Regions from separate parts of the Solibacillus sp. FSL K6-1554 genome, predicted to be linked through region 3. Evidence: predicted binding sites of a transcription regulator. Region 3 holds the regulator's gene; each other region holds the start of a gene.
What was found. The regulator CtsR, encoded in region 3, represses protease genes until heat stress. The targets are predictions, from matches to a motif close to ATGGTCAATAAAGGTCAAACA.
Positions count from the first base shown of each region.

Region 1 (3,286 bases), 3.2 Mb from region 3:
GATCAATCCCATGCTTGACAATCCAGTCGACCACTTCACCGTCCACTGATAACGTAATTTCCTGTTCGGCAACTCTATCTTGAAGCTGCTTTACATATTTCCAGGCAATCTTATGGAAGTGCTCGTTTGATAAGGCATGGAACATAATAATATCATCCATCCGGTTTAACAGCTCTGGTTTAAAGTGCTGGCGTAATGCCGTTTGGACAAGCTGTTCCGATTCTTCTGATCCTTCCAGTAAAAACTGCGAGCCGATATTCGATGTCAAAATAATGACGGTATTCATAAAGTTGACGATCCGCCCTTGGCTATCTGTAATGCGGCCATCATCGAGCACTTGCAGTAAGATATTCGCGACATCCGGATGCGCCTTCTCGATTTCATCCAAGAGTACAACTGAATACGGGTTGCGGCGTACCGCTTCTGTCAGCTGACCGCCTTCTTCATAGCCAATATAGCCTGGAGGTGCTCCTACGAGTCGCGACACAGAATGTTTCTCCATATACTCGCTCATATCAATACGGATGAAATGATCTTCTGAATCGAATAATTGTGCGGCCAATGCTTTTGCCAATTCGGTTTTTCCGACACCAGTCGGCCCTAGGAACAGGAAGCTTCCGATCGGTTTATTCGGATCTTTAATACCTGAACGTGCACGCCATACTGCTTCTGTTACATAAGTTACCGCATCGTCCTGACCGACTACCCGTTCATGCAGCGTATCTTTTAAACGGAGCAGCTTTTCGCGTTCACCTTCAACAAGCTTCGTTACCGGAATACCTGTCCAGCGTGAAATGATTTTAGCAATTTCCTCTTCCGTCACTTCTTCACGCAGCATGCGGTTACCTTCCGACTGTTTCAGCTGCTGTTCCAGCTCGGTAATTTCCTTTTCAAGCTGTGGAATTTTACTGTATTGGAGCTCACTTGCCCGCGCTAAATTATTGCCTGAAATAAATAAGTCATCGCGTTCGGCCTCCATTTTTTTCAGTTCATCTTTTTTATCGCGCACGATTTGCAAGCCGTTTTTTTCAAGCTCCCACTGTTCTTTCATCGATTTAATCGAAGTTTCCAATGTATCAATTTCATCAGTAATTATTTCAAGACGCTTTTTGCTCGCGTCATCTTTTTCTTTTTTCAAAGCCTGCTGCTCGATTTTAAGCTGTGTAAGACGGCGCGTTAACTGATCCAGTTCCTGTGGCATTGAATCGATTTCAATACGGATCATTGCACATGCCTCATCAACGAGATCAATCGCCTTATCCGGTAAAAAGCGGTCTGTAATATAGCGGTTTGCCAGCTGGGCCGCTGCAATAATTGCGCGGTCATGAATGCGTACGCCACGATGATGTTCTTCAAATCGATCTTTTATACCGCGTAAAATGGATACCGTATCTTCAATAGAAGGTTCCCGCACCATTACTTGCTGAAAGCGGCGTTCCAAGGCAGGATCTTTTTCGATATACATGCGGTACTCGTCCAATGTTGTTGCTCCAATACAATGCAGTTCACCGCGTGCAAGCATTGGTTTCAGCATATTTCCTGCATCCATTGCTCCGTCCGTTTTCCCTGCACCGACAATTGTATGAATCTCATCGATGAATAAAATGATACGTCCTTCTGATTCTTTTACTTGTTTTAATACAGATTTCAGTCGCTCTTCAAACTGTCCGCGATACGATGCACCGGCAATGAGCGCACTCATATCCAGTTCATAAAGCTCCGCATCTTTCAATCCTTCAGGTACATCCCGTCTCACAATACGCTGTGCCAATCCTTCGACGATCGCTGTTTTACCAACACCTGGTTCACCGATGAGAACCGGATTGTTTTTTGTTTTACGTGACAGAATACGAATGACATTTCGGATTTCTTCATCTCGTCCGATAACCGGATCCATCTTACCTTTTTTTACTTGTTCAATTAAATTACGTCCAAATTGTTCTAATGGCGGACGATTATCTTGAGTTTGATTAAATTGCATACAGTGCACCCTTTCATTTAGTTTGACCTTTTTTGATTAATTTAATTATAAGTCAAAATTGGTCAAACAACAAATAATTACACCCAGATTCCTTCGCATATATGTTCGTAAAAAAAAAATCGATCACTTTGCCTATATGCAAAATGACCGAATTTCAAATGATTTATTTACTTTTATTAACGAATACCTAATGCCATTTTTGCATAACGGGACATATTGTCTTTAGACCATGCCGGTTGCCAAACGATGTCAACTTTTACTTCTTTTACTTCCGGTAATTCACTTAGTGCAGTTGTTACTTGGTCAACAATTACCGGAGCAAGCGGACAGCCCATTGATGTTAATGTCATTGTAACAATTGCTAAACCCTCGTCTGTTAAATCCACTTCATATACTAAACCTAAGTTAACAATATCAATGCCTAACTCAGGGTCAATTACGTTTTCCAATGCACCTAACATACTTTCTTTCATATCGTGATCAATTGCCATTTTTAAATTTCCCCTTTCGCCTTGGTGTTATTGTTAATCATAGCAGAACGTATGGTTTATGCCAAACATTGCGCCATAAATTGCGTGACTTGCAAAATCCCATTTCTCGATACGGCATGGCCTGCTTTTTGTTCTGCCAAATAAGTAATATGTTCTGCTTTTTTTTCTTTTTCTAGTTGTTCAACATAATCTCGGCTCATATGATAAGGAACGACCGTATCGCGCTCACCATGCCAGAAAATAATCGGTTTGTTTGCCCATAGATCCTCATGCTGCTCCATATCGAATTTTTGCAGCATTTGAAGCAAGCCTGTTTGCTGTTCTTCAGACAATGGGAATGTTACGCCTTTTTGCTTTAATTCCTCTACTTGATGAAGAGCCAGTTTCGTATAACTTGTCGTTCCCATGCAAATACCTGCCGTTTCGATCCAAGGATAGATCGCTAAACATCCTGATGTAACGATTCCGCCCATTGAAGTTCCGGCAATACCAACTTTGCTCCCAGCTAAGTTTTTCAGCTTCAATTCTTCATAAATAGTATGTACTTCTTCCACTGACTTTAATACAATTTTCCAGAAGTTAAAGTTCATCTGGTCTTCCGTCAATTGATTCGAGCGCTCACCATGCAATAATGCATCCGGAAGTATAACGCGTATACCTTGCTGCACAAACTGATAAGCATAATGTAAATTATGTTCCTTTGCGCTTAAAAAACCATGGAGAAAAATCACGACTGGTGTTTGCTCATCCATCGTTTCATCATATACATGCAGTAATGGAATGGACTTCCATTGTTCTTTATTAACTATCAAAT
Region 1 covers NZ_JBBOSS010000001.1:813,754-817,039, reverse strand. Annotated here, with positions in the region: gene MHB58_RS03845 (ATP-dependent Clp protease ATP-binding subunit) at 1-1,981, opposite strand, end outside; gene MHB58_RS03840 (metal-sulfur cluster assembly factor) at 2,158-2,466, opposite strand; gene MHB58_RS03835 (serine aminopeptidase domain-containing protein) at 2,529-3,286, opposite strand, start outside.
Region 1: the regulator CtsR is predicted to act here: its motif matches at 2,001-2,021, upstream of MHB58_RS03845 (ATP-dependent Clp protease ATP-binding subunit).

Region 2 (3,286 bases), 580 kb from region 3:
CCATCTCTTCGCCGATCGCTGCTAAAATCTCTGAATCTAAGCCGACAACATTTCCTTTATCATCTAAGTATTCAAATGGTGCATATGTAGCTTCCGTACCTGCAACAATTTTCTTATATTCTTTATCCCCTGTAGATGTCGATTCGTCCGCTCCACATGCTGTTAAAATCATTGAAGCTGCAGCTAAAGGTGCTGCCCATTTAAATAGTTTTCTAGTACTCATTATGAATATCCTCCTGGATGTAGTAGTTTTTTTGTTAATAACATGTTCAATTATATTAATTCCGCAATTAATATACAACATTTAATTTTTAAAAAATTGATTATTATTGCAGTATGATGAATTATTATAACAAAATTAACGGTAAAATGGCATATAATTAAATATTTATTCATTATATTACTATTTCGTTATTGTATTTCCTCCTCCAAAAAGACTCTAATTCAATTACATATATTCCCTGTTATTTAAAATATATGTCAATTAGATAGGTAATTTTTAACTAAAATAAAAAAGACTGCACAAGAGGAACTCCCTCTTATGCAGCCTTGAATTATTATTTTTAGGTAGAGAACGAATGAAGGATAAAAAGAACCGGTACAGTGATTCTTTTTATCCTAATAAAACTTCATTCTCTATTGCAAAAAAACCTCAGATGATTTTTTGCAATTGATATTGAAACGTATATTAAAACAGTAAAATGGTGCCCCCTAAAGGACATGATAATATAGTCTATCTAACTAGTTTTGTGAAAACACAACATTTAATAATGTACTAATTTTTCACATATAATTCAAGTATAAATTGTGATTTTTAATAAAGAATTTTATTTTTTATAGGAAGAGCGTTTAAATTAGAATGGTTTAGGAAATTTATAGTGTAGCGCCAAAAATAAACTGTAGAAAAATGGAAGAGAAAGATTATTTTAACTCTATATAGATCAATAATAATCTTTAAAAAGAAAGCGCCCTCGGAGGGAATCGAACCCCCAGCCTCAGAACCGGAATCTGAAGTGTTATCCATTACACCACGAGGACATATAAATAATAATATGTGCAACTTTTTTCATTATACAGATGGAACACCTTATTTTCAACTGTAAAAATCAGAGTTTATATTTGACCATAACTGACTAATACGTGTATGATAGGTTTACAGCTGAAATATTTGTCATTTTCAGCAAAAGTAATCGAATATAAGCTTTAACAAAGGGAGGATTTTTCAATGAACTTAATTCCTACAGTTATTGAACAAACAAACCGCGGCGAGCGTGCATATGACATTTATTCACGTTTACTTAAAGACCGCATCATTTTATTAGGTAGTGGGATTGACGACAATGTTGCGAACTCAATCGTAGCACAGCTATTATTTTTAGAAGCTGAAGATCCAGATAAAGATATCTACCTATATATCAACTCACCAGGTGGCTCTATCACTTCAGGTATGGCGATCTACGATACAATGAACTTCATCAAACCTGATGTATCAACAATCTGTATCGGTATGGCTGCATCAATGGGTGCATTCCTGCTTTCTGCTGGTGCAAAAGGCAAACGTGTTTCTTTACCAAACGCAGAAGTAATGATTCACCAACCACTTGGCGGTGCACAAGGTCAAGCAACAGAAATCGAAATCGCTGCAAAACGTATTTTACACTTACGTGAAAAACTAAACCGCATCATGGCTGAAAACAGTGGCCAAGATTACGAAACGTTAGCACGCGACACAGATCGTGACAACTTCATGTCTGCAGAGCAAGCATTGGAATACGGTCTTATCGATAAAATTTATGAGCGTAACCAATTAAAATAATCGATCCATTCGAGCATACAAGATTCATCTTGTATGCTTTTTTGTATTTTAAAAAATAAGGCACAGCCGTTCATATAAACTGAACTGGCTGTGCTTTTGTCTTAATCCGCTTTTTCAATAAGTAGTTGTAATGCGTTGATTGCTTTTTCTTCGTCATGGCCGTCTGCCCATAATGTGACAACCGTGCCTTTTGCAACGGCAAGGCTCATAATGCCCATGATCGACTTCGCATTCACTTTTTTCGTATCCTTTTGTAAATAGACGTCCGCTTTATAACGATTCGCCTCTTGGACGAACAAAGCCGCCTGTCTTGCTTGTAAGCCCGATTTTAACTTTACTTCTACTTGTTTTTCAATCATCTTGAAATACTCCCTTTCACAACCGTTCATCGCTTCTATGTTTATCTTAACGAAATTGTCCGAAAAGAACAACAATTGGAAACATCTTTTATGAAATCGTTACCAATTTTTTCTATTACGCCATGACGTATGTGCTCCATATGCGCAAGTGGATTTAAATATTCTCTCCACGACGGAGCGCATCCGCGATTTCATCGATTTTGCGCAGACGATGATTGACACCTGATTTACTGACAACGCCAGTTGAAACCATTTCACCGAGCTCTTTTAATGTCACGTCCTGATATTCTACACGAAGACGTGCAATTTCCCGCAGTTTTTCCGGCAGCTGATCAAGCCCTACCGCATTATCGATATAGCGGATATTTTCCACTTGCCTCAATGCAGCGCCAATTGTTTTATTTAAGTTGGCCGTTTCACAGTTTACGATACGGTTTACACTGTTCCGCATATCTCTAATAATCCGAACATCTTCAAACTTCAGCATCGCCTGAACAGCACCGACTAAATTCATAAAATCCGAAATCTTCTCAGCTTCTTTTAAATACGTGACAAAGCCTTTTTTCCGTTCAATTGTTTTCGCATTTAGATCATAGCGGTTCATGAGCTCTGCCAACGCTTCCCCGTGCTCCTTATATAAAGAATAAATCTCCAAATGGTAGGAAGAGGTTTCCGGATTGTTTACCGAGCCTCCTGCCAAAAAGGCTCCACGTAAATAGGCACGGCGTTCATTTTCTTTCGGTATGATTGATTTGGCGATTGTATGATTAAACTCAAATGAATTTGAGACAATTTCTAAATCCGCAAGAATTTCCCGCGCACCTTCCCGTACACGGCATATATACACATTGTTCTTTTTAAGACGCATCTTCTTTCGAACAAGCAACTCTACATTATATGGATAAAGCTTTTTTACAATTGTATAAAGCCGACGTGCGATTGCCGCATTTTCTGTCTGTACGTCTAAGCTTAATTGGCGATTCGCAAAACTTAACGAACCGTTCATCCGTATAAGAGCAGAAACTTCTGCCTTTAAACTACTATCACCTGCTTCTACTTGCGTCAGTTCTTTCTTTGTTTCAGATGCAAATGACATGGATTCGCTCCCCCT
Region 2 covers NZ_JBBOSS010000001.1:3,387,683-3,390,968, forward strand. Annotated here, with positions in the region: gene MHB58_RS16850 (basic amino acid ABC transporter substrate-binding protein) at 1-223, opposite strand, end outside; tRNA gene MHB58_RS16855 (tRNA-Arg) at 967-1,038, opposite strand; gene clpP (ATP-dependent Clp endopeptidase proteolytic subunit ClpP) at 1,226-1,816, shown strand; gene MHB58_RS16865 (HPr family phosphocarrier protein) at 1,918-2,175, opposite strand; gene whiA (DNA-binding protein WhiA) at 2,330-3,271, opposite strand.
Region 2: the regulator CtsR is predicted to act here: its motif matches at 1,117-1,137, upstream of clpP (ATP-dependent Clp endopeptidase proteolytic subunit ClpP).

Region 3 (3,286 bases):
CACGATACATGTCGCGTTCTGCTGGTTGTAACGTAGTACCAATATATTGCTGAATGAGTCCAGGTTGCATAATAAGCATGCACTCATTTAGTTTACGCTGTGAAATTGCTTCTAATAATCCTAAACTTACCCCAAGACGCACATTTGATAAACAGCTTGCCGCTTCTTCACTCGTTAAAATTTTTGCGTACTTTAACGTACCGAGGGAACGGCTTAAACGGTCTTCCAACGCGGAGGGGGCACGCATCAATAAATTTTTGCGTGCAAGCTCTTCCTTTTTGATAACTTGCTCGACAACATCCTGAAGCTCCTGTAAAATTGTTTCTTCTGATTTACCTAATGTAATCTGGTTCGAGATTTGATAAATATTGCCTAAATTTTCACTGCCTTCCCCATATATACCCCGCACAACCATTCCTAATCGTGTCATCATCTGAATTAATGGATTCATCTGTTTCATCATTGTGAGTGCAGGTAAATGGAGCATGACAGATGCTCGAAGCCCTGTTCCGACATTTGTTGGGCAACTTGTCAAATAACCATAGCGGTCTTCATATGCGTAATTAATTGACTTACTTAAGTAGCGGTCAATATTACGAGCCTTATCAAATGCTTCTTTTAAATTCATTCCTTGCGTAAGACTCTGTATACGAATATGATCCTCTTCATTTACTAATATGCTAATGGATTCATCTTTTGTTAAAAAAAATGATCCAATTTTTTTTCTTCGTGCCAAATTCGGACTGATCAAATGCTTCTCCACTAAAATTTGGCGTTGTAAAACGGGCATATCTTTTATTTGGAAATAAGAAAACTGATACGGATTGTCATCTAAAGATAATAATGACTGCATCATTTTTTCTTCGATCATTTGTGCTTCCTGTTCTGTAAAACTAATCGGAAATCGAGTATTGGCAATATTACGAGCAAGCCGAATGCGCGTGCTAATGACGATATCTGAATCGCTTTCGTGCTGCATCCAGCTGGGACTGGCATTCGTTAAAAAATGCTCGATGTTCATGCGTTCCCCTCACCTTCCTGTTTTATTTTACTTTCCAATTCCCTAACTTCATCACGTATGGAAGCTGCATCTTCAAAACGCTCTTCCTCAATTGCTTGCTGCAGTGATGAACGGAGCTCTTGGATTTGTTGTTCCACTTTTTCTTTTGAAGGTCCTTCTTCCACATATCCTACATGCTGAGTACCTGCCTGCAGACGTTCAAGTAGCTGTGGTAATTGCTCACTAAATGTTTCGTAACATTGACCGCATCCAAATTTGCCTTGCTTTAAAAACTGTCGGTACGTAAACCCACAGGATGGGCAGGATTTTGGGCTGGCAGTATTTGTTGTCGTGCTTTCTTTCTTTGCATTCACAGGTACGAAATTAAACCAATTTGAAATAAGCTGCTGAAGTGATGCAGGCTCTTCATTTACGTCAAATTGAAATGGATGAAATTGAGTTGCACATACTTCACAGTAGTGACGCTCGACTTTTTGACCATTGTGAACTTGAGTAACGGTAACATTGGCATGACGCTGTTTACAATGCTCACATATCATAATAATCCACCTCTACTTTTCAAAAGAAATCGTTTGTAGCATTGCGTGCATAATCCGCGCTCTTAGCTGATCACGCAGTGGTAAAGCTACCTGTAATGTGACACGATCTAAAGCGGCCTTCATAATGCTTGCTTCTCGCTCTGTAACGATATCCTCTTCCAATAAACGGAAAATAATACGCTCAGCATTAGTTTGGGCTATGGCGTTACCTATTTGTGTTTCCATTTCGTCCAGTAAATTTTTCTTAGAGTGGATTGTTACACGCAAAATCCGAATATAACCGCCACCACCCCGCTTACTCTCTACATAGTAGCCATGCTCGGTCGTGAAACGCGTATTGATAACGTAATTGATTTGGGAAGGAGCACAGGCAAATTGCTTTGCTAATTCATTTCGCTTTATTTCAATATGTCCCTGTCCCTCTAATTCAATAACTTCCTTCAAATACCCTTCAATTATGTCAGATATATTCCTCATGCTGTCTCTCACCTCTCATCAACTGACTTTGACTATCTTTGACTTAAATATACAATATTTATTTTTCGAAATGCAACTAATCACTCTTGTTTTAGGTTTCCCTATTTTCACATTAATAAATCCCTATTTATGTAAAAAAGCGGTAAGGTGTTTTTTAAACAAACCTTACCGCTTTTATAAACTTTGCCAAGACGAGGATAAATTATACCCAGCGTCCGACGATTGGATAATTCCAGTGCTGATCAGACAATGCTTTAACAATACCGATGATCGGTGCAATCCAGAAGATGGCTAAAAATACCAACAGGAATGGTAAACCAATTAATATAACTGAAAGGACACCTGCAATCGCTATGAAGATACCGAATACGATTTGGAAAAGCAATGCTTGAATCGCTGTACGCTTTACTTCATCTTCAGAACTTATTAAGAAAAACAGAATCGGTACTAAGAACGGCGCAAAGAATGCACTGGCATGAATGATGATTTTCGACCATTTAGATTCCATTTGTTATCAACCTCACTTTAGTTTATTAGCTTATTTACGGATAATATTCGTAAAAGTTTCATAGAGAGGGCAAAAAATCCCGAATTTTTATTTCGAGATTTCCGGTGATGTCTGTAATTGGTCAATATGGGCCTCTATCTTTCGGGTTGTCCCCTTCTTGCGGAAATAAGAAGTAGGAAATAATCGCCGTTAAGATGGTTGCTCCAATAACTATTAATATCCGGTCGCGGCCGCCTACTTCTGCATAATTGTTTACAAGCATAATATACGATGCGATCGCCACCCCAAGTGACAATGGTATAACAAATTTCAAACGCCCTTTATGAAACTTCATTAATACAACGCCTTTCACTATTTACTGCATCCATTTTAATTAGTTATTATATTACCTCATATACAAATTACTGTAAATTTTTTATCCTTATAGAATAATTCTGATATTATCCGATATAAGCAGTAAGATAGTATTATTCTATAAATACACGAAACGAGGAAGAACATGGGTATTCTGTTTTCAAGAGCGACAAAAGTTTCAAACAAGCCATATTTTGATATAGCTAATTATGCACAGCAAGTAAATTTGGATGTTTCAAACTATCCTAACTTACATAAACAGCTTCAGTTGCTAAAATTAACGAAAGAGGATTTAGCTGTTATTAAACAGTTAGAACCTTTTGCACAACAGGTTGTCCCGGATATGGTGGAAAAGTTTTACGGTGCAATCAGTTTAAGTCCGGAACT
Region 3 covers NZ_JBBOSS010000001.1:3,967,961-3,971,246, forward strand. Annotated here, with positions in the region: gene MHB58_RS19805 (protein arginine kinase) at 1-1,021, opposite strand, end outside; gene MHB58_RS19810 (UvrB/UvrC motif-containing protein) at 1,018-1,560, opposite strand; gene MHB58_RS19815 (CtsR family transcriptional regulator) at 1,573-2,037, opposite strand; gene MHB58_RS19820 (DUF4870 domain-containing protein) at 2,240-2,545, opposite strand; gene MHB58_RS19825 (acyltransferase) at 2,667-2,879, opposite strand; gene MHB58_RS19830 (globin-coupled sensor protein) at 3,045-3,286, shown strand, end outside.